Regions from separate parts of the Pseudoalteromonas sp. OF5H-5 genome, predicted to be linked through region 1. Evidence: predicted binding sites of a transcription regulator. Region 1 holds the regulator's gene; each other region holds the start of a gene.
The links. The regulator LexA, encoded in region 1, represses DNA repair genes until DNA is damaged. The targets are predictions, from matches to a motif close to TACTGTATNNNNATACAGTA.

Region 2: the regulator LexA is predicted to act here: its motif matches at 3,236-3,255, upstream of L1271_RS02315 (YebG family protein).
Region 3: the regulator LexA is predicted to act here: its motif matches at 1,425-1,444, upstream of ruvC (crossover junction endodeoxyribonuclease RuvC).
Region 4: the regulator LexA is predicted to act here: its motif matches at 3,841-3,860, upstream of L1271_RS23590 (SulA-like leucine-rich domain-containing protein).

The regions. Positions count from the first base shown of each region.
Region 1 covers NZ_JAKGBF010000024.1:2-5,866, forward strand. Annotated here, with positions in the region: gene lexA (transcriptional repressor LexA) at 755-1,369, shown strand; gene coxB (cytochrome c oxidase subunit II) at 1,730-2,872, shown strand; gene ctaD (cytochrome c oxidase subunit I) at 2,872-4,446, shown strand; gene L1271_RS22435 (cytochrome c oxidase assembly protein) at 4,446-5,024, shown strand; gene L1271_RS22440 (cytochrome c oxidase subunit 3) at 5,014-5,865, shown strand, end outside; gene L1271_RS24995 (DUF2909 family protein) at 5,795-5,865, opposite strand, start outside.
Region 2 covers NZ_JAKGBF010000001.1:505,467-511,331, forward strand. Annotated here, with positions in the region: gene L1271_RS02300 (fused response regulator/phosphatase) at 1-648, shown strand, start outside; gene L1271_RS02305 (GAF domain-containing protein) at 776-1,441, shown strand; gene L1271_RS02310 (amino acid aminotransferase) at 1,621-2,811, shown strand; gene L1271_RS02315 (YebG family protein) at 2,906-3,220, opposite strand; gene L1271_RS02320 (ComEA family DNA-binding protein) at 3,491-3,799, shown strand; gene L1271_RS02325 (hypothetical protein) at 3,851-4,156, opposite strand; gene dsbB (disulfide bond formation protein DsbB) at 4,169-4,678, opposite strand; gene L1271_RS02335 (amidohydrolase family protein) at 4,878-5,865, opposite strand, start outside.
Region 3 covers NZ_JAKGBF010000005.1:64,546-70,410, reverse strand. Annotated here, with positions in the region: gene ruvB (Holliday junction branch migration DNA helicase RuvB) at 1-242, opposite strand, end outside; gene ruvA (Holliday junction branch migration protein RuvA) at 245-862, opposite strand; gene ruvC (crossover junction endodeoxyribonuclease RuvC) at 865-1,386, opposite strand; gene aspS (aspartate--tRNA ligase) at 1,510-3,294, opposite strand; gene L1271_RS08895 (DUF72 domain-containing protein) at 3,570-4,337, shown strand; gene L1271_RS08890 (M48 metallopeptidase family protein) at 4,337-4,843, shown strand; gene L1271_RS08885 (M48 family metallopeptidase) at 4,871-5,668, opposite strand.
Region 4 covers NZ_JAKGBF010000028.1:15,100-20,964, reverse strand. Annotated here, with positions in the region: gene L1271_RS23635 (M48 family metallopeptidase) at 1-499, shown strand, start outside; gene L1271_RS23630 (helix-turn-helix domain-containing protein) at 522-917, opposite strand; gene L1271_RS23625 (DUF2938 domain-containing protein) at 990-1,487, shown strand; tRNA gene L1271_RS23620 (tRNA-Tyr) at 1,505-1,589, opposite strand; tRNA gene L1271_RS23615 (tRNA-Tyr) at 1,616-1,700, opposite strand; tRNA gene L1271_RS23610 (tRNA-Tyr) at 1,730-1,814, opposite strand; tRNA gene L1271_RS23605 (tRNA-Tyr) at 1,835-1,919, opposite strand; gene L1271_RS23600 (VC2046/SO_2500 family protein) at 2,032-2,553, shown strand; gene L1271_RS23595 (YchJ family protein) at 2,930-3,391, opposite strand; gene L1271_RS23590 (SulA-like leucine-rich domain-containing protein) at 3,437-3,832, opposite strand; gene L1271_RS23585 (tetratricopeptide repeat protein) at 4,163-4,612, opposite strand; gene L1271_RS23580 (NCS2 family permease) at 4,734-5,865, shown strand, end outside.

The DNA.
Region 1 (5,865 bases):
CATCCTACTTCGTAGCGAGCCAGGGCCAAATAAGAGGTTGATGAAAAGCGTTCATCCATGAACTTCATCGACATTCGAACATCCATGTACATCAAAACCCGTTGCAGAGATGCAACGGGTTTTTTGTTGTTTGGGGGTTATAATTTCGGGATATAGAAAGCCTCACAAGCCAATCAACACATCGCGAGGTGAACTCGCTCCCACCACAGTATCAGCACAGTGCAACATGCTAAGAGGCGGTTTACCCGCCGAGGGGTTGCAATGAAATTCCGAAAAAACCTCGCGAGGTAAACTCGCTCCTACCACAGTATAGGCACAGTGCAACATGGTGGGAGGTGGTTCACCCGCCGATGGCTTGCAATGAAAGTTTCGGCTCAAAAATAATGTGGAACACCCATGTACATCAAAACCCGTTGTAGCAATGCGACGGGTTTTTTGCTATTTGAGGTATAGAAATTTGAGATATAAAAAGCCTCGCCAGATTTTCTAAACCTAAGTAAATGCGCTCCCACCACAGTATCAGCACAGTGCAAAATGGTAGGAGGTGATTTATCAGCCCTAAATCTTAATAATCCTTATTTCGTAGAGTCGTAGGTTATGCTCTGAAGCACAGACTTCGATTCTTGTTTAATGCTGATCTAATTAATGCTATCAATAAATACACTTAAAATATGGCGAAGAAAGAAACATTTGCGATTTTTTTTTGAGCTGTATATACTTACAGTAAATAAACCACTGTATGGAATACCAGTTAATGCGTCCTCTAACAAAACGACAAGAACAAATCTTTGAATTAATAAAAGTATTCATAAAAGATACAGGCATGCCTCCAACTCGTGCTGAAATAGCTGATGCTTTGGGTTTTAAGAGTGCAAATGCAGCGGAAGAGCACCTGAAAGCGCTTGCGAAAAAGGGAGTTATCGAAATGGTCCCAGGCGCAAGCCGAGGGATTCGACTTGTAGAGGATGAATCAGAACAACTTGGTTTGCCTATTATTGGTCGTGTTGCTGCTGGTGAGCCTATTTTGGCAGAGCAACATGTAGAAAGCCACTGTAATGTAGATGCTAGTTTTTTTAAACCTAATGCTGATTACCTTTTGAGAGTTAATGGTATGAGCATGAAGGATATTGGTATTATAGATGGTGACCTATTGGCTGTTCACAGAACTCAAGTGGCAGAAAATGGGCAAGTGATAGTTGCTCGTGTAGAAGAAGATGTGACTGTTAAACGTCTTGAAAAGAAAGGAAAGAAAGTTTTTTTACATGCTGAGAATGAAGAATTTAAAGCGATTGAAGTAGATCTAGAACATCAAAATTTCTCCATTGAAGGGTTAGCTGTCGGTGTTATCCGAAGTGCAGACTGGATGTAGTTTATGAGAGCGAGCGTAGCGTTAAATATAAAGTTGCGCTTGCTTTAACTATATTTTGTTTAGAAAGTAATAATTAACTTTTCTAACTGTGTGAAAGTTAGATAATTATAGTGACTTTAATCATTTAGTAATATTTTTAGTTTTCTGATCTTTATACACTATTTTTCATCATTCTTCGTTTTACTCCCTATAGTCCCCAGTTTTGATTCTAAAGTCGGTCTTCTCGAAAATCTTGCAATTTGTTTGTTTTTTGACTAATTGGTTAATAGTCGTGCAGTAAGTCTATGTACAAATAGACAATATGACAGTCATCCAATAATAACAAGAGACAACCACGAGTTGTCTTGAAGGAGACGTCAAATGAAAATTTGTCGATTAGTTGTAGCATTCATCGCGGTGCTAATCGCCATGCCCTCACTTGCTAACAGCGCTTACAATATGAGGCAAGGTGTTACAGACATTAGTCATCAAGTGTATGAGCTTCACATGACCATATTTCTAATATGTTGTGTCATTGGAGTGATTGTATTTGGGATTATGTTTTGGGCGCTTATAAAACACAGAAAGTCAAAAGGCGTTGTTGCGGCGCAATTTCATGAAAGCACCAAAGTGGAAATACTTTGGACTGCAATTCCCTTCCTGATACTCATTGGTATGGCAATACCAGCCACAAAAACGCTTATTGCTATGGAAGACACGAGTAAAGCTGATCTGACCATTAAGGTCACAGGCTCTCAGTGGAAATGGCACTATGAGTATATGGGGCATGATGTTGAGTTCTATTCTTTGCTCTCTACTTCGAAAGATGAAATTAGTGATCTTAAAGAAAAAAATGAAAATTACCTGCTTGAAGTTGATAAGCATTTAGTTATTCCTACAGATAGGAAAGTCCGCTTTTTGATGACCTCGGATGATGTCATCCATTCTTGGTGGGTGCCTGATTTTGCGGTGAAGAAGGATGCCAATCCGGGATTTATAAATGAGGCATGGGCAAAGGTAAACGATGAGGGAATTTATAGAGGCCAATGTGCTGAATTATGTGGCAAAGATCATGGCTTTATGCCAATCGTCGTCGAGGCCGTAAGTCCTGATAAATTTGATAGTTGGCTTAACGATGCTAAAGCTGAAAAAGCAAAAGCAGAGGCGGAGTCACAGGCAGTTGCGCAACAAACTCTTTCGAAAGAAGAGTTAATGGAGGTTGGGGAACAAACTTACATGGCTTATTGCGCAGCTTGCCATCAACCAACTGGGCTTGGGCTACCAGGAGTCTTCCCTGCAATGAAAGGAAGTAAAGTCGTCACTGGAGATATTAAAGCTCATATAGATATTCTACTTTTAGGTCGCCCAGGAACTGCGATGCAATCTTTCGCAAAGCAATTAACAATTAAGCAGATCGCGGGGGTGATCACCTATAAAAGAAATAGCTGGGGTAATGACACTGGCGATGTTATTCAGCCAAGCCAAATACAGCGTGAGATAGATGCACTAGAGGAGGGTAAGTAATGAGTGCCATCGTAGACGAACATTCACACCATACAGCTCCCAAAGGCTTAAAGCGCTGGCTGTTTACTACCAATCATAAAGACATTGGAACACTGTATTTATTGTTCTCACTAACCATGTTTTTAATTGGCGGTGCTATGGCGATGGTGATCCGAGCCGAGCTTTTCCAACCTGGGTTACAGCTTGTAGATCCGCATTTTTTTAATCAAATGACGACAGTGCATGGACTAATAATGGTATTTGGCGCAGTAATGCCCGCATTTACAGGTCTTGCCAACTGGATGATCCCAATGATGATTGGTGCTCCTGATATGGCGTTACCGAGAATGAATAACTGGAGTTTTTGGATACTACCTTTTGCATTTGCAATTTTACTGATGTCATTATTTTTGGAAGGCGGCGGGCCTGCTTTCGGTTGGACTTTTTATGCGCCACTATCTACAACGTACAGCAATGACAATACTGCGTTTTTTGTTTTTGCTGTTCATATAATGGGCATTAGCTCTATTATGGGTGCTATCAACGTTATCGTGACCATCGTCAATCTTAGAGCTCCAGGTATGACATGGATGAAGTTGCCTTTATTTGTCTGGACCTGGTTGATAACTGCATTTCTTCTGATAGCTGTTATGCCGGTACTTGCTGGCGCCGTAACTATGGTGCTGACAGACAAGTTCTTTGGAACGAGCTTTTTTGATGCAGCAGGTGGTGGTGATCCTGTTATGTTCCAGCATATATTCTGGTTTTTTGGTCATCCTGAAGTGTACATCATGATATTACCTGCCTTCGGCATAATCTCTACGATAGTACCGACATTTTCAAGAAAGAAACTGTTTGGCTATGCATCAATGGTTTATGCAACCGCTTCAATTGCACTGCTGTCGTTCGTCGTTTGGGCTCATCATATGTTTACAACGGGTATGCCTTTAGCTGGTGAGTTGTTTTTTATGTATGCAACTATGCTCATTTCAGTGCCTACTGGCGTTAAGGTTTTTAATTGGGTAGCTACAATGTGGCGAGGTGCTATTAGTTTTGAGGTGCCTATGCTTTTTGCTATTGCATTCATCGTACTTTTCACAATTGGTGGATTTTCCGGTTTGATGTTAGCGATTACTCCCGCCGATTTCCAATATCACGATACTTACTTCGTTGTCGCGCATTTCCATTACGTGTTAGTTACGGGAGCTGTGTTCTCAATAATGGCCGCCGCATATTATTGGTTACCAAAGTGGACGGGGCACATGTTTGATATCAAATTGGCTAAATTTCACTTTTGGCTCTCCTTGGTTAGTGTGAACGTATTGTTCTTCCCAATGCACTTTGTTGGTCTTGCTGGCATGCCAAGGCGGATCCCTGACTATGCTCTACAGTTCGCTGATTTCAACGCGATCATTAGTATCGGAGGGTTTGCATTCGGTCTTTCTCAACTGTTGTTTGTTGCAGTGGTTTATAAATGTATAAAAGGTGGAGAGCAGGCCTCTGGGAAAGTATGGGATGGGGCAGAGGGATTAGAGTGGCAAGTACCATCTCCGGCTCCTTATCATACCTTTTCAACGCCACCGGAGATTAAGTAATGCAACATGGCCGCCTGCTTAAGAAGCTTATCTTGTTGACGCTAGGTATGTTTGCTTTTGCCTTTGCACTGGTTCCTCTATATGACGTTTTTTGTGATGTCACAGGCCTAAATGGTAAGCCATCCATGGAAATCGCAAAGCAGAGCGAGTCAATTGCACAAAGTCGACAAGTAGATGTGAGCTTCACAACGCATAGTCAAAGCCAGGCGCCATTTAAGGTCGATGCAGTCGAACATTCGGTTAGTGTTCAACCCGGTAAGCTAACCGATGTCAAATTTATTGCAAAAAACTTGAGTGATAGTGAGCGTGTGTTGCAAGCGATCCCTTCAGTGTCCCCGGGGAAAGCTGCAAAGTATTTACACAAAATGGCCTGCTTTTGTTTTGATCAGCAATCAATGAAAGGCAAAGAAGAAGTTGAGTTTGTCTTGAGGTTTTATGTAGATACGGAGCTACCAAGTGATGTTGAGGAACTCACGCTTTCATATACGTTGTTTGATATTACAGAGCGAGTTAGCAAACAAGACAGTGATGGACTGAATATGCTAGTTGCTCGAGAGGAGTTCAAATATGAACCATGAACAAGAAAAATATTACGTGCCTGAGCAAAGTCCATGGCCAATCGTCGGGGCTTTTGCACTTTTCTTTATCGCTGTTGGCGCTGGCTTAACGATTATTCAACTTAAATCAACCAGTAATAGTGGAGTAATGCTACTGCTCGTGGGTATTGCTGTGCTGATCTATATGATTTTTGGTTGGTTCAGGAATGTGATCCAAGAATCTCAAAATGGGTTATATTCTGCCCAAATGGATCGTTCGTTCAAGCAAGGAATGGGATGGTTTATCTTTTCCGAGGTTATGTTTTTTGCTGCTTTTTTTGGTGCACTTTTCTATGCACGAATGATAGCTGTGCCGTGGTTAGGCGGTGCAAGTAATAATGCCAGTACCAATGAGGTTTTATGGCCTCAATTTGAAGCTGTATGGCCATTGCTCACAACTCCAGATGGAACTGTCACTCAAGCTATGGGTTGGCAGGGACTTCCACTGATCAATACGATTATTCTATTAGCATCATCAGTCACCCTTAGCTTTGCTCATGTAGCTTTAGAAAAAGAGCAACGGGCGAAAGTAAAGGCGTTCTTGGGATTAACAGTACTACTTGGCGTCGCATTCTTAACCTTGCAAGTGGAAGAGTATATTCACGCTTACCAAGATCTGGGGTTAACTCTCCAGTCGGGGGTTTACGGTAATACATTCTTTTTACTGACAGGATTTCATGGCTTTCATGTCACTCTTGGCGCGATTATTCTTTTCGTTATATGGATCAGGGTGTTGAAGGGCCACTTTACCGCTAAGAACCACTTTGCTTTTCAAGCTGGGGCTTGGTATTGGCATTTTGTTGATGTTGTTTGGTTGTGCCTG
Region 2 (5,865 bases), on a different contig from region 1:
AAGCGCTTGCTGGCGAGTCGGCAGCATATTTCCACGGATCAAATTATCTCTGAAGTTCGCGAGTTTTCTGGCAATACAGAGCAACAAGATGACTTAAGTATCGCGATTATTAATTGCGTTGCCAGCGAGTCAATTGTTTCTGCGCCTAACCATTATTCAAGTTTGCCGTTTAATATTTCGTTATCTTTAGATGCCAAGCAGATGAAAACGACAGATCCGGTACTTGAGCTGGTGGACTTGCTTAGTGAAGTTGACGGTATTTCGGCGCATCGCTCTAACATCTTCTTACTACTCTCCGAGGCCTACAATAATTCTTTAGATCACGGAGTGCTGGGGTTAGATTCTGAGATTAAAAACAAAGAAGATGGCTTTTTTGAGTTCTATAGTCTGCGAGAGAGTGTTTTGAAGGAGCTAAAAGAAGCGCTAATTATTATTTCTGTGCGCTATAGCCCTGAAGAGCTAAAGCTATACTTCAACATTTGTGATTCAGGTAATGGTTTTGAATCAAGCGAGCGCAATAAAGCGCAGCAAGAGCATAGCCACGGTCGAGGTGTTAGCTTACTTAACGAGATTGCCCAAAGCGTTAGCTACAACAGTGCTGGAAATGAAGTAGAAATGATTTATTCACTCACCTCCAAATCGGTCTAAATTCCACTCAAGCGCATTTCACCTCTGCTTTAGTTTAATATCTATTCCTATTACTCTATGTACCTGTTTTTTAGTGTTGGCAAGGTATAAAGAGCGTGGTAAAGTTGTATTAACTTTAGATGTTTAGATGGCTAAAATGTCAGATTATATTTCATTGAGTGGATTATCTATCTCCCGCGAATTGCTTTTGCTGCAATTAGAAAAACTAGATGCTTATATTGAGCAAAACTCAAGCCTTGCTGTGTGGTCATATCAGATCCCTGAGCTTGGGGAAGGAGGCGCTTGTAGCTTGTTTGGGCACCTTCAGGAAGCGCCTTTTTTTCTGAGTGACTACGTTGAAAAGAACACGGTGAATGAGCAATCGCTTGCTAAGCTACAAACGATAGTGTCAGCGGTAGTTGAATTTACAGCTGTTGATTGGTTTGGCATATACCAAGCAAGAGCGACAAATGAAGGGAAACAACTTCTCAAATTAGCGTACTCTGGCGCGCCGAGTAGACCGCTATTCCCAATAACGGAGGCTTTTGCCGCTACGTCAAATAATATTCAAACGGTATTAAGTGCTAAAGCTCGAGTGATTAATGACATCCCTCAATATGTCGCCAGTGGTGGAGAGTACTACATTTGCGATCCAAAGGTGAAAGCAGAAACCTGTATGCCATTATTCGATGATGCTCAAAATTGTATTGGAATTATTGATGCAGAAGCGTTTTTTGAGTCATTTTTCAACGAAGAAATTTTAGCATTGCTTGCAGCAGCATGTACGAGAATCCCTGAATATTTACCCAAATAATTATCGGAATGTCCGGCTGTAAACTTGACGCCTTTGTGGTGCTGCCAAGTTTACAAAAATGAATAAAATTCTAGATAAATATGGTAACTGAGATGCAAGTCTCTATGTTACCATCAAGTCTACTGGAATCGGGCGTCAGCCGCTCGAGTTTGCATTAATTAAAATAAAAGAGATAAGCCATGTTCTCAGAGCTAAAACCACTTCCAACAGATCCTATTTTAGGCCTGATGGCCGCTTATAAACAGGACACTAACCCAAACAAAATTGACCTTGGTGTAGGTGTTTATAAGGACGAGCAGGGAAACACGCCGGTACTTAAAGCGGTTAAAAAAGCGGAAGCGTTTCGTTTAGAAAACGAAACGACAAAATCTTATATTGGTTTGGCTGGTAATTTAGACTTCTGTCAAAAGATGGAAACACTGTTACTTGGAGAGCATAGTACATTATTGGCAAATCGCGTACGTACGGCGCAAGCACCTGGTGGTACTGGCGCATTACGTGTTGCTGCCGAATTTATTAAACGTTGCAACACCAATGCAACTGTTTGGGTTACGACTCCAACTTGGGCAAACCACATCAGCCTATTTGAAGCAGCGGGTCTAACAGTTAAAGAGTATCCTTACTACGACTACGAAAACAAAGGGTTGTTGTTTGATGAGATGATCAATGCGCTGAAGCAAGTACCTAAAGGTGATGTAGTACTACTTCATGCATGTTGTCATAACCCAAGTGGTATGGACTTAAATCAAGCGCAATGGAAAGTGGTTGCTGAACTTGCAAAAGAGCAAGGCTTTACGCCATTAATTGATATTGCATACCAAGGCTTTGGTACTAGCCTTGAAGAAGATGCACAAGGCCTTAGAACGGTTGCGGATACAGTTGATGAAATGATCATCTGTTCATCTTGCTCTAAAAACTTTGGTTTATACCGCGAGCGTATCGGTGCGTGTTCAATCATTGCAAAAGACAGTGCAACTGCTGATGTTTCAAACTCAGTATTACTTAGTGTGGTTCGTAGTATCTATTCAATGCCGCCAGCACACGGTGCTGATATTGTAAATACCATTCTAAGCAGTACTGAACTTACGCAAATGTGGTACGACGAACTTGACGAAATGCGCGGTCGTATCAATGGTCTACGTACGTTGATCAAAGAAAGCCTAGCTGCAAAAGGTGTTGAGCAAGACTTCTCGTTCATTGACCGTCAGCACGGTATGTTCTCTTTCTTGGGTATTAATAAAGAGCAAATTGACAGACTACGCACTGAATATGCTATCTATATGGTAGGCTCTAGCCGCGTTAACGTAGCTGGCGTAAGCAAAGACAATATTGACTACTTTGCTGACGCAGTGGCAAGCGTGATTAAATAATACCACGCTACACAGCACAAAATAAAAAACCGCAGAACATGCGGTTTTTTATTTTCAGCCTAAACCACCCACTGAAGTAAGTGGTTATTATCATTTAGGCTTGCTTAATTTTGGTCACTTTATCTGGATCTGACGCTTTTTCGTTTTCAGATTTGTTTTTGGTATTGGCCTTTGGTGCTACTTTGCCACCTTTTAACACAGACACAAAGTCATCTTTTTGTTTTGCAATTTCAAGCGCTAGGGATTCAACTTGTTGTTCACTTAGCGGCACGTCAACTTTCGTTAGCATGTCTTCCAATGCTTCAGCTACATCTAGCATCTTATCATAAGCATCAGCTTCTTTTTTAGACGTGAAAGTCATACGCTCGACTCCATTTCTTTCAACAACATATTTGATGATAACGGCCATGGTTATTCCCCTAGTCACTGTTTTTTTATACAGTAAATCGAATCGAGTGATTAAGCAAGTTATTTTGAAAATTTTTCAAGTGCTGTTGAGTGAAGTAGAATTAATTAAATTCATTAAAAACAAAAGCTTAATGTTTATTTTGATTTTTGAAAGAATGAATGTTTTTTGACAAAGTCAATATTCCAATCTTTATTTAAAAAGCTTCTGCAATCACTCACCGAGGTAAATGCAGTAAGCTTTGGATACTTTTTACGCACAAGGAGTGTATATATGTTCAATAAACCCACCATACTTTCTATTTTATTGGCGCTAGGTTTAAGCTGTTCAAGTGTGCTCGCAAAACCTACGGATCAAGCAAAATCTGTCTCTCAAACACAGCAGCAAAGTGCTGTACTCGATATTAATTCCGCTGACGCTTCGGCGCTTTCAAGTTTACCAGGGATTGGTATTCGTAAAGCTGAAGCCATCGTAGAGTACCGTAAGAAAATGGGGCGCTTTAAAACAACAACGGAGTTGCTGGAAGTAAAAGGAATTGGGAAAGGAATATTGGCAAAACTGGAGGGGAAAATTAGAGTCTAGTCGTAGTTATTGTGTGCGAGCTTAGTTGCTCGCACACAGGTAGATTGAAGATCAGGGCTTATTCGAGGCGTTAAACTCAGCGATTGCCTGAGCTAACTTGGGTTTGCCAAATTGTATTTCCAGTGGTGTGGTCAGTAGCGGATAAATTAATCCTGCCACGAGTAAGACAGGTAATAACAGCCAGCCTTCAAATACGACCAATGAGGCAAAAAACGGTGTGAGCAGTAGCAACTTGGCTATTCTTAACACGACCTTTGTTTTTGCATCAAGGTGGCTAAGTGCAAGACGTAAGATCATCTGCTTGTCACGTAATTTAAACGCTCTCAGTTGCTCAATTTGGCTTAACCTAAAATGCATGAATGTGATATCTCAACTTCTTTTGGTAACGTGGAAAAATAAGAAAAGAATAAATGCAACACTATAAAATGCAAAGATAATTTCCATCCATCCAGGCATAGATAATCCTGCAAAAGACCAATCTATGTTGCCGCAGTCACCCGTTGCAGCAAAAAAGCTTGGCAGCCATTCATGCAGCGGCATAAACGCAGGAAAGTTTGGTACAAAGTCACAGGTAAAAGCAAATGGATCCGTTGTGGTTTGCATATTGATATGTTCACGGGCGATAAAATAACCCCAAATACTGCCTACACCCCACGAAACAAATGCCAGACTACGCAGTGCGAAAGAGCGAGGAGAAATCATACCGATTAAACCAGCTGCTAATAACCCCAACATAGCAAAACGCTGATAGATGCACATAATACAGGGCTCTAAACCCATACCGTATTGGAAATACAGTGCAACGGCTTCAAAAATAGCAGCGGATAGTGCTAGCAATCCCCAAGATTGCCTAGAGAGATGAAAAGATGAAATCTTCATTATAGAGAAACCCTTTTTGTTTTATTATGCTTTATCTGGCCGCGTTAGAGCAACCTTACTTCGGCTGTGTGCGCTATCTTTGCGACGATTTTTCGACTCTTGTTACCAGCAGAAGTTCGAAAATATCAGAATAGATCACTTGATTAAGTCAATTGAAGTGAGACCGACATTATCAGCATTTCTATTCTGGCGTATTTACTCACTCACTTTTCTCGAGGGCATCGATATGAAAAGTAGCACGTTCAATGGCGGAGCCATGTAAGATAACATATTCGATATCGTTATAAGCCGCGACTGACTGCAAAGGGTTACTATTTAAAAGTAATAGATTTGCCACTTTCCCAGCTGCGATACTGCCGTACTGGTTGTCTATCGCAAATGCTTTCGCATTATTAATGGTAGCAGCAGATAGCAAGCTAACGAGGCCTACTCCGGCTTGATCCATCATCGTTAATTCTTGATAAGTCGATAAGCCAGGTTGCGAGACATAAGTTGGTGCGGGTGGCGTATCTGAGCCAAGCAGCAAGGTTGCGCCATTTTTATATAGATAATTTAGTGCTCGTTGCCCTTGTGAGAAAACTTGCTCAAGTTTAGCCACCTTTTGTTGATTACTTATTTCACCCCAGCCTTGACCCATTTCTCGAGAAAACCAGCGACCAGGTTCACTTTGATACCAAGCAATTTGAGACGGAGGTAATACGGTACGATATTCAGATGAGAAGGTGAAAGTGTTGTCAGTCACTTTCGCCAGAGCATTCATCACATTTAATGTGGCTTGATAGGCGATGTCTTTTTCGATGATGGTATCCAGCACAGCTTTTACATTGGTTGGTAGTTCGCTTTCGCTAGGGGCTGTATTTGGCGCTAACCAGTTCCAAAGTCCATGCGCCATAACGTTGATATTGGCATCTACAGCAAGTTGTTGCATATCAACGGCATTCGCATGTGCCATTACGGGTAACTTCAATGAGTTTGCGGACTCGACTAATTGTTTAGCAGTTTCTTGGTTAATAAGCGGTATAGCACTGTTTTCTCCAAAGCCATCTTCAAAGTACAGTTTGGCACAAGTTGCACCGTCAGATTTCATTCGCGTCAAGGGCTGAGCTCCTTGGTGAGCGTGTGCTTGAGATGGCGTTAGCTCATGAGCAGGATCGCTGTGTTGTGCAGCAAAGTAGGGTTTATGTTGA
Region 3 (5,865 bases), on a different contig from region 1:
ACCTCAAGCTCGTTTGCGACAATGTTCGCAAGCGTGGTTTTACCTAAACCCGGCGGACCAAATATCAGCAAGTGATCTAAGGCTTCCTGTCTTGAACGTGCCGCCGCTATAAAAATTTCCATTTGCTTTTTGACATGCGGCTGACCGGTATAATCATTTAGTAATTTAGGTCTAATCGCCCTATCTACTAAATCTTCATTACCTTGGATCTCAGGTTCAATTAATCTATCTGCTTCAATCATAGTTACATCATCGATTTAAGAGCGTCTTTAATGATACTCTCGGTCGTCATGCCTTCTCTGTTTACGGCTTTTACCGCTTTTTGTGCTTGAACTTGTTTATACCCTAATGCCATTAAGGCTGCAATCGCTTCATCTGCTGGGGTATCACTTACCGTCGGATGCTCTTGCGGCGCAAGTACAGCGGCATCGCTAAACGGTGTGAGTAAGTCATTGCCAAAGTCTTTTAGCTTATCTTTCATTTCAAGCACTAGGCGCTCAGCGGTCTTTTTACCAACTCCTGGGATCTTAACCAAAGTCGTTGCATCGCCATGATTCACGCAACTAACAAATTGCTCTGCCGACATGCCCGACAAAATTGCAAGTCCGAGCTTTGGACCGACTCCGTTTGCTTTAATTAACGTGCGAAACAATGCACGTGCTATCTTGGTATTAAAACCAAACAGTAACTGCGCATCTTCACGCACCACAAAGTGAGTAAATACGGAAACCGGCTCGCCCACGCTCGGTAATTCATAAAAACAGGTCATTGGCATTTGTACCTCATAACCTATACCTGCAACATCAATTAATATCTCTGGTGGCTGCTTTTCTAACAGTGTTCCGCTTAATTTTCCTATCATCGTTATCTCAACCTTCCTCTTACGGTTTTACGCGCTGCGCCTGCCATTTTTATTAAGTTTTGCCTTGAGTGCGCGTGACAAATCGCCACCGCCAACGCATCTGCTGCATCAGCTTGGGGTGTGCCTGGCAATTTTAATATGCGCTTTACCATTTCCTGTACTTGGGCTTTGTCTGCACCACCGGTACCCGCAACGGCTTGTTTAACTTGCCTTGCCGAATATTCACTCACAACCACTGACTGCATGGTCGCTGCAACAATGGCCGCACCTCGCGCTTGACCAAGTTTTAAGGCTGAGCTTGGATTATGCGCAACGAACACTTGCTCAATCGCAAAGTCGCTCGGCGAAAACTGCTCTATGAGCTGTGTGATCCCTTGATAGATCATTTTTAATCGAGTGGGAAAGTCATGTTCACCAACTTTAATGCAACCGCTCCCCAAATATTGGAACTTTGCACCTTGGTGAGCAATCACACCATAGCCTGTAAATCTTGACCCCGGATCAATTCCTAAAATGACAGCCAAACGCATCGTCTCTTGGTTTTTTGGTTATAATGCCAAAATACTGTATAGATTACCAGTTATAAGCTAGTTCATCTGATCAAAAAAGGCGACCTAAGTCGCCTCTTTTACATCAGGTTGACGAACTTACTCGCCTTCACCTTGCTCTGTTAACTGCTTTTCTATTGAGATAGCAAGCTCTTTTAGCGCATCTGGGTTTGCAGGGCTTGGCGCATCAGTCATCAAGCACGACGCTTGCGTCGTTTTCGGGAACGCAATAACGTCACGGATGTTGTCAGTGCCACACAGTAGCATCACCAAACGGTCAAGACCGAATGCCAAACCTGCGTGCGGAGGCGTGCCATACTTCAGAGCATCAAGTAAGAAACCAAACTTCTCTTGCTGCTCAGACTCTTCAATGCCTAGGATCCTGAACGCAGCCTGTTGCATTTCGTTGTTGTGAATACGAACCGAACCGCCACCGACTTCGTAGCCGTTAAGTACCATATCGTATGCATCAGAAAGTGTACCTGCTGGATTTGCTTCAAGGTCCGCAGCACTTACGCCTTTAGGCGCGGTAAACGGATGGTGTACCGCGTGTAGGTTACCTTCGTCGTCTTCTTCGAACATCGGGAAGTCAACAACCCAAAGTGGTGCCCACTTAGTTAGATCAGTGATTTCTAAATCAAGACCAATCTTCAGACGTAGCGCGCCCATCGCTTCGTTTACAGTATTACGCTTGTCTGCGCCGAATAGAATAATGTCACCTGTGTTTGCGCCTGTGCGCTCAAGCAGTGCATTGATCACTTCTTCATTCAAGAACTTAGCGATTGGTGACTGTACGCCCTCGCTACCCGCATCACGGTCGTTCACTTTCATCCAGGCAAGGCCTTTCGCACCGTAAATACCTACAAACTTAGTGTATTCATCGATTTGCTTACGTGAAAGTTGTGCGCCACCAGGTACTGATAGTACTGCAACACGACCTTTTTCGTCATTCGCAGGGCCACTTAGTACTTTAAATTCAACGTCTTTTACGATGTCTGCAACGTCGATAAGCTCAAGCGGGTTACGTAGGTCTGGTTTATCCGAACCATATTTGCTCATCGCTTCGCTGTATGGCATCACAGGGAACTCACCCAAATCCACATCTAGGAAAGACTGCCACATTTCACGGATCATTTTTTCTGTCACGCCACGAACTTGGTCTGAGCTCATAAATGACGTTTCGATATCTATCTGAGTGAACTCTGGCTGGCGATCGGCACGTAAGTCTTCATCACGGAAACACTTTACGATTTGATAGTAGCGGTCAAAACCAGACATCATTAGTAGCTGCTTAAATAGCTGTGGCGACTGCGGTAGCGCATAGAAACTGCCTTTGTGGACACGACTTGGTACTAGATAGTCGCGTGCACCTTCAGGTGTCGCTTTCGTTAGTACTGGCGTTTCAATGTCTAAGAATGCATTTTCATCCAAGAAACGACGCACAAAGCTACTCGCTTTAGCACGCATTTTAATGCGATCGCTCATTTCTAGACGACGTAGGTCTAAATAACGGTACTTAAGACGACGCTCTTCAGAGTTTTGCTGATTGAAGTCAAGCGGTAATGGTTCTGAACGGTTGATAATGGTTAAGCCAGTGCCTAAGATCTCAACTTCACCGGTTGCCATGTCTTTGTTTACTTGGCTTTCAGGACGCGCACGGACAACACCTTTGATCTGAACACAGAACTCTTGGCGCAACGTATTCGCTTTATCCATTAAGCCTTCCACTTCAGGATCGAATACCACTTGCACAAGCCCTTCTCTATCTCTTAAATCGACAAAGATTAGGCCGCCAAGGTCACGACGTTTATTGATCCAACCACATAGTTCAACTTCCTGATCTACATGGCTCTTATTTAGTTTTCCGCAGTATATAGAGCGCATAAAATTCCTGTCAGTCCAGTTTGCTCTTACGACTAATCACTTCTCACCACACAATATGAATTCACAGTATTGGTAAGCCAGTCGCTAAGACTCATTTTCAATAACCGCCAATTATATAAAAATACGCTGCATTGTCATCCTCAATCTAAGGATCTGATACACTATTCACACATTTAATCGTTGTTTTGATCACTATGTTGTATCTGGGTTGCCCACAATGGAGTAGCACACACTGGAAAGGTCGAGTATTTTCCAGCCATTGTAGTGCCACAAATATGCTCAAAGAGTATGGCCAAATTTTTAATAGCGTTGAAGGCAATACGACTTTTTATGCCGATCCAAATCCGCAGACCGTATTAAAATGGCTGGAACAAGTGCCCGATGACTTTCGCTTTACGTTTAAAATTCCTAAGCGCTTTAGTCATGAAATGGCACTTAGCCACTGCCAAGATGAATTATTGGCTTGGTGTAAAAACATGGCGCCGCTGTTTCCTAAATTAGGCGTGTTAATGCTGCAATTACCTGCGCAGTTTGCGCCTGAACATATAAATAAAATGCGACAATTTTTATCTTGGTTGCCCAAAGCGCTAACTGTTGGTGTTGAAGTACGGCATTGGGACTTTTATCGCAAAGGCGATGCTGAGCGCAGATACAACCAATATTTAATCGAAAATAACTACAACCGCATCGTGATGGATACTCGCCCACTCTTTAGCGAGCCTGCCAGTACTCCTGCGATAGTAGATGCACAGCAAAAGAAGCCGCGATTACCTGTGCATGCAATTGCCACTGGAGACAGCCCTATTCTGCGATTTGTTGGTTGCTCTCAGCTTGAGTCTAATAGAGACTTTTATCAGCCTTGGTTAACTAAACTCAATCAATGGCTCAGCGAAGGTAAATCACCTTATGTGTTTTTCCATACCGCAGACAATTTTGATGCGCCATTTTTAGCAAGACAATTTATCGCTGATTTAGAGATACATCATCAAGTAAGCAATCCATTCCCCGCTGAAAAAGAAGCAAAGCAAGAGGCGCTGTTTTAATGTCCCATCCCTATTTTTTAAACTACTCAGAGCAAGTCCAGACTCAAGTCACTCAATTAATAGAGAGCAAGCGACTCAGTGCTTTTTTCAAAAGCCGCTATCCTGAAGCGCATCAAATCAAAAGCGATAAGCTACTTTACGAATATGTGGAAGGATTAAGACAGCAGTACTTAAAAAATACCCCACGGGTATCGCAGGCCAAGTTTGAGAAGCGCAACAATATGGTATTGAATGCGTTAGGAACCCATACGTTCAAAACCACACGACACGGGCAAAAACAAAAAACGTCGCACCAAATACACATCGCAGCACAGTTAAAACACGCACCCGAGGCAGTGCTACGAGCATTGGTTGTACACGAGCTAGCGCACTTTAAAGAGAAAGACCATAACAAGGCGTTTTACAAGCTTTGTCAGCATATGGAACCCCACTATCATCAACTTGAGCTAGAGTTACGGCTATTTATGCTGATGTGTGAAACAGAAGGCAACACCAATTACACTTAACTTAAGGGTAATTGGTGTTTTGAGAAATTAGCGTTTACAGCTTGGTGCAAAACCACCCGTACGCGCTTTGTTAGCGGTTGCTTGGGCAGTTGTCATGTTTGCTTGTAATTGCTTAATTCGATTTTCAGGCGCAGGGTGCGTCGACATAAATTCTGGTGGACGCTGTTCGCTCATTTTCGCCATATTTTGCCAAAGCGCAACCGAGCCTTCAGGGTTAAAGCCAGCCTTGGCCATTAGATCCAAGCCGATAACGTCCGCTTCGCTTTCATGAGAGCGGCTAAATGGCAGCGCGACACCATACTGTGCGCCAAGACCTAATCCCTGCATAATGGCATTGCGATATTCGATATTATTCATTTCAAGCACCGCCGCCCCTGCTTGCAGGCCAAACTGCAACACACTGTTTTGCGATACGCGCTCATTAGCGTGTTCAGCAATAACATGTCCTACTTCATGGCCCATCACCGCAGCAAGTTGATCTTGGTTTTCTGCAACTTTGAGAATCCCCGTATGAACCCCGATTTTGCCGCCGGGTAGTGCAAATGCATTAGCAGAGTCATCTTCAAATACCACAACTTCCCATTGCTGGTTTGCGTAGTTTGCTGGGAGTTGTGCTATTAAGGCATTTGCAATACACTTAACGTAGCGATTGGTTTTAGCATCAGTATCAACTTTTTGCTCTTGCTTCATTTGTTCAAAGCTTGCAACACCCATTTGGTCCATTTGCTGCTCGGAATAGAGTGCTAACTGAGTGCGTCCGGTAGGCGATGTTTTGCAGCCAGCAAGCGTTGCTGCCACAGCTATCGCGAGAACCAGTTTTTTCATAACTTGTTCCTTTTCTTATTTTATAACTTAAGTTTCTCTAAGTTTACCGCAATTTCGTCACTTAACGAGACTAACTTAGTACAATATAAAAAATTTTTCATGAACTTCTGCTGATCAGAACGCCGCCTTTTCGTTGCTCCACTCTAGTGCACCGAGTTCCATTTCCATATAAAGCGTCTCTGATTGGTGTATTTATT
Region 4 (5,865 bases), on a different contig from region 1:
AAAAATCATACCTGAGAGCCCTCGGCCACTGGAAACAGGAATGGTGCAAGTCTTCGGCGAGACCTTTACCATTCAAAGGGGCGAAAGCACGACCTCTGTAATTGATTTTGACAACAAAAGGGTTTTACTTAAGGCTGTCAAAAATGAATGGCGTGAATTAGTTGCGCTGTTAAGCGAAACGCTAAATGACTATGTAGACATGGTTATTGCGCGCTATCAACCTGATATTCAAGCTCGCTTTGATACGCTAAAGATACGCGTTTATAAAAGCCGCTGGGGCAGTTTTTCATCTAAAGGCGTGCTTGCGTTTAATACGTTTTTGATTGGTGCGCCTAAGTGGGTAATCGATTATGTGGTAGTGCATGAACTTTGCCATTTTCACGTCATGGCACACAATAGCGCATTTTGGCGCTTGGTAACAAAGCACTATGGCCACGACCATAAAATGGCTCGGCGTTATTTACGTGACCACGGTCTTGACTTGATGATTGAGCATTAGCATAGTGCCCTGTTTATGCCTATTATTTCTCGGGCCTCGCTTTTGCCGCGCGTTTTAACAGCTTTTGAAATGTCGGACATTCAAAATGGCTTGGCGCTGGGCATTTGGCAGCGTGATAGAGGCCATCTCGCATTGCAGTTAAATGCTTAATGGTTTCATTTAATTCATCCGCTTTGGATTGTAACTTCACCCTATCAATATCCGCTTTACCCTCGGGGGTAAACATGTCCGCTATTTCATCTAACGAAAAGCCTGCGTTTCTGCCTAGTGTAATAAGCGCTAGACGTTCAAGTATTGAAGGGGGGAAAACACGTTTGAGCCCTTGTCGACCAATCGATCGGATCAGTCCTTTTTCTTCATAATATCTAAGTGTGGATGCGGGTAAACCAGACTTCTTTGCAACTTCACTGATATCCATTCTTGCCCTTGACTTAAAGTTAACTTGAACTAGTAGGATAGCGGCTATCAGTAAAAAAGAGGAGTAAAAATAGTGGAAAGCCTATATTCGATGTTAATGCCAGCAGTCGCGATTGGCGTAGGTGCAACGCTTGTTATGGATTTGTGGGCATTTATGCTCAGTCGCGTGTTTGCCATAAAGGGCTTAGATTATGCATTGGTTGGTAGATGGATTGGACACTTGTGTAAAGGTCAACTCACGCATCAAGGTATCGGGCACAGTAAACCAATATCTGGTGAAGGTGTCATTGGCTGGTGCATGCATTATCTCATTGGGATTGTATTCGCCTTGGTGTTACTTCTGAGCGTGGGCAAGCCTTGGTTGACTGAGCCTAGTCTTTTCATTGCGTTAGTTTTTGGCTTAATAACGTGTGTTTTTCCATTTTTTATTATGCAACCCTGTTTTGGTGCAGGGGTAGCAGCATCTAAATTACCAGAGCCGAATAAGGCAAGGGTAAAAAGTATGGCAGCACATTTTATTTTTGGCTTTGGATTGTTTTTAAGCTCGTTTATATATGTAAGCTTGTTGTGAGATAACACAATAAAAGGTGGTGGAGGGAGCTGGATTCGAACCAGCGAAGGCTGAGCCGTCAGATTTACAGTCTGATCCCTTTGGCCGCTCGGGAACCCCTCCATCGTTTGGAGCGTTTACTTTAAAAGTGGTGGAGGGAGCTGGATTCGAACCAGCGAAGGCTGAGCCGTCAGATTTACAGTCTGATCCCTTTGGCCGCTCGGGAACCCCTCCATACATTTTAAAGCGTTACAATTTGAAAGTGGTGGAGGGAGCTGGATTCGAACCAGCGAAGGCTGAGCCGTCAGATTTACAGTCTGATCCCTTTGGCCGCTCGGGAACCCCTCCGAAATTGTAACTGTTGTTTATGGTGGAGGGAGCTGGATTCGAACCAGCGAAGGCTGAGCCGTCAGATTTACAGTCTGATCCCTTTGGCCGCTCGGGAACCCCTCCTAAACAACGGCGGTGATAATAACAAAGTTTTTTTCGAAGTAAAGAAAACTACTAAAGTTTTTCGGAAAAAGGCCGATAAATTCATAATTAGCAAAATAATCGGTTGGAATACATGCAAATTGATGGCGTTTTAATCAGTGAGTCGCAATTAGGATCCGCATTGAACATTAGTGTTCATGAGACGCGCTCTGCCGATTTTGCCATGCTGTTATCTATGCTATCAACCGATGCATTAGATTTTAGCCAATTTCACCTACCAAAATCTGAAGCTGCCGCAAAAGATAACTCAGAAGAAACACTAAAAAAGCAATTTGAAATAGGTCCACAAAAGCCGCTTGCGCCAAAAGAGTACAATATGCTTATTGGTCAGCATAACGCGCAGCTGGTATCTATGGGGGCGATGGCAACCTTGCGATTGCAAGAAAATTTAAATCCAGAACCTTTTGCCGCACGAAATGATAAAAAGCATATTCCACTCGAAGTCGTAGAAAATTTGGAACCAGCGGTTAAAAGACGTTTGGCGAGCGCGCAAGGTAAACTGGCCTTAGTTGCTGATAAGGCAATGGATGCGGCTGGTTTTTATGATCAAATTGCAACGGGTGATATGCAGAGTATGTTACGCGCGACGGCGTAACAACATTAGCTGCTTTTACTCCTTCAAAATTGAGCAAATTTAAGACAAACTGGTATTAAACTTGCTGTTTTACAGCTGTTTGCTTCGTTACTAGACTGACATAAAACGCTATGCTTATCGTGCTTCATGTCTAATACCAATTGAATTAATTCTCTAATCAATTTGAAGGGTGAAATAGCATATTAGCTTCGTTAAAAATTTCTCATTTAGAACAACTAAATAGCAAAATTTTTGCCTAGCTACTAAAGCTATTTCCCCGCTTCAAGATAGATCATTTACTTAATACAACTGGTATAAGCTAAACGGCCTTTAATCATCCTTAGCTCGTTTCAAGCCTTTTTTATTGCTTTGTATCTAATCTCTAGTTCAGACTATTTTAGCTACCGTGGCACTTTTTATACTTTTTATCACTGCCGCACGGACAGAGGTCATTTCTGCCTACCTTGGTTGTAGGTGTATCGTACAATTCACCATCTAAGTAATACCATCTGCCTGCTTCGGTAATAAAATTTGACCGCTCATGGAGTATATAGTGTGTGTTTTCTGCGATATAGTGCGCCTTAAACTCAACGATCCCCTGAGTAGCTTCTACTACTTCTTCTAGCACTTCCAATTTTATAAAGTGTGCATAATTAGCAAATGCAGCAATATCGTCGATATTGTTTTGTGCTTGTTTAGCCTGGGCATAGGTGTCATGAATATACTTTGCATCTTTTAAGCAGTATGCAGTATAGCGAGAGCGCATGAGTATTTGTGGACGCTCTGCGAATTTTTGTCCCTTAAGGTACGGCTCACAACATTGCGAATAGGGAAGGGATGAATTGCAATAACAAGACATAAAAACTTCAGTTTTAACAAATTTATATCCTGTTATTGTAGCTTGTTAAGCGCTTTGAAAACAGTGGATCGCAACGTCAGATACCGGCAGTTCCATTTTGTTGATAGTTTGCACTGATGCAATATCAGTCCAAATCACCACTGCAGCGAAATTACCATTGCTGATAGCACTTTTAAGTACATACTCAAGGTCGTATATGTGCTTTTGCCTAATGACGAGCAACTTACTTGCATCAACTGAAGCGCTTTCTAGTAGTGACTTGTTTGGTACATTATCGGGTGCAACGAGTAGCGTCCACCCTTGTTTATGCTGACATTTATGTAAAACTTTAAGTAACTCTAAACTAGCGACGATCTCATCTTCAACTATCACATTATTGATTTCGTTAAGTGTGTAATAAGTTGAATTGTTTGGCTGTAGAAGTGCATTGCTGTGTAACATAATTGTCTCACTGGTTATCTATACAGTATTTGTATACAGTAGTTTATACAGTGTGTGAATGCAAGGAAAATTGCTAGCTTTTTAATCAATATTCAAGCTTAATTTTTATTTAGTTTAAATTTTCAATATAAAACAAGTGGTTGTGATTTTTTTGAAATGAGAGCTTAATTGACGAAAGTTCAGTATGAGTAAAGCAAGGAAGTTTTCTCAGCTGCGATACAGTAGTTTTCCTACTGTATCATTTTGATCGTCGCGGAGGGAAAGCGTACGTTTACTTAAGAGAGGCTTAGCTACGCCTAGCCTACGTTTTTTTGGAGAGTCAAATTTAATTTACTGGCTAATATGCTGTAGTTGATGAATTTGCTCGTAAAGTGTTGCAGCATAGCACTGTGCATCTCTAAAGCGCTTAGTTGTTAGGAAGCGGCGTACATCTAGTAGTACCTGTTCGGCGCCTTTGTGCCCTTGGCTGCTGGCCAAACTTAACCAAGCGGCTGCATGAAAGGGGCTGGGTGGCACTCCTTGACCTTTCATAAACAACAAACCTAAAAAGAACTGTGCCTTCAAATCACCAGACATCGCCGCCAGTCTTAGCCATTTTGCCGCAAGCGGAAAAGATTTTTCTTTTAGGTAATAGAGGCCTTTTTTCAAAGCTTGGGTATTGTCGTGAAGATCTGGGAATTTTGCGTCCGCTTTTAATGGCGACGTTACAAATTCAAGCACATTCAGCAGCTGCTGTTCTAAGTCATGGTTTGCTGAGTTGTCGGTGCTATTTTGATCCATATCTTTATTCGCAATAATGTTGATAAGCAGAGTGTAGCTGAATTTTAACTATTTTGTCCGAGTTTTAAAGTGATTCGTGTTAAAATCCAACCACTTGTTCCTTAAATTTGTAATTTTAGTTATGCTCGAGCGGTTATTTTCACTGCAAGCTATGCACACCAATGTAAGAACTGAGGTGATTGCTGGCTTGACGACATTCGTTACTATGGTTTACATCGTTTTCGTAAACCCTGCAATGCTAGCAGAAGCTGGCATGGATCACGGCGCTGCTTTTGTAGCAACTTGTATCGCAGCCGCAATCGGCTGTTTTATTATGGGACTATGGGCAAACTATCCTTTAGCGCTTGCGCCTGGAATGGGCTTAAACGCCTTTTTTACCTATGGTGTTGTGCTTGGCATGGGCTATACATGGCAAAGTGCATTAGGCGCGGTATTTATGTCGGGCTGTTTATTTCTATTTTTGAGCGTATTCAAAGTACGCGAATGGGTGATCCAAGCTATTCCCATTGTGCTAAAGCGTGCGATCGCGGCAGGTATTGGCGCATTCTTAGCCTTAATCGCGCTAAAGAACGCGAAAATTGTTATCGCAAGCGATGCGACATTAGTACAACTTGGTGATATCACTTCTCCCGGCCCGCTATTAGCCATTGCGAGCTTTTTTGTGATTGCGGCGCTTATGTACCGTGAAGTCAAAAGTGGCGTGCTTATCAGCATTTTAATGGTAACGGGTATTGCGTGGGGGCTTGGGCTTGTAGATTATCACGGGGTTGTTGATATCCCCCCAAGCATCGCGCCGACCTATATGCAGTTGGATTTGAGCGGAATTTTTGAGCTTTCCATGCTTAGCGTGGTGTTTGCATTTTTATTTGTCGATTTATTTGATACCAGTGGCACATTGGTTGCGGTGACTCAAAAGGCCGGATTATCTGACGAACATGGTCGCATGCCAAGGTTGGGTAGGGCACTGTCAGCTGACAGCACTGCGACGATTGCAGGCTCAGTGCTCGGTACTTCAACGACGACTTCATACATTGAATCAGTGTCGGGTGTATCTGTCGGTGGTCGCACAGGGTTGACGGCCGTGGTCGTGGGGATCTGCTTCTTACTCATGATGTTCTTTGCGCCATTGGCACAGATGGTTCCTGCATATGCGACGGCAGGCGCGATATTGTATGTGTCGGTATTAATGCTACAAAACCTAAAGTTGATTAATTGGGATGAGATGAGCGATGCTATTCCGGTGAGTGTTGTGT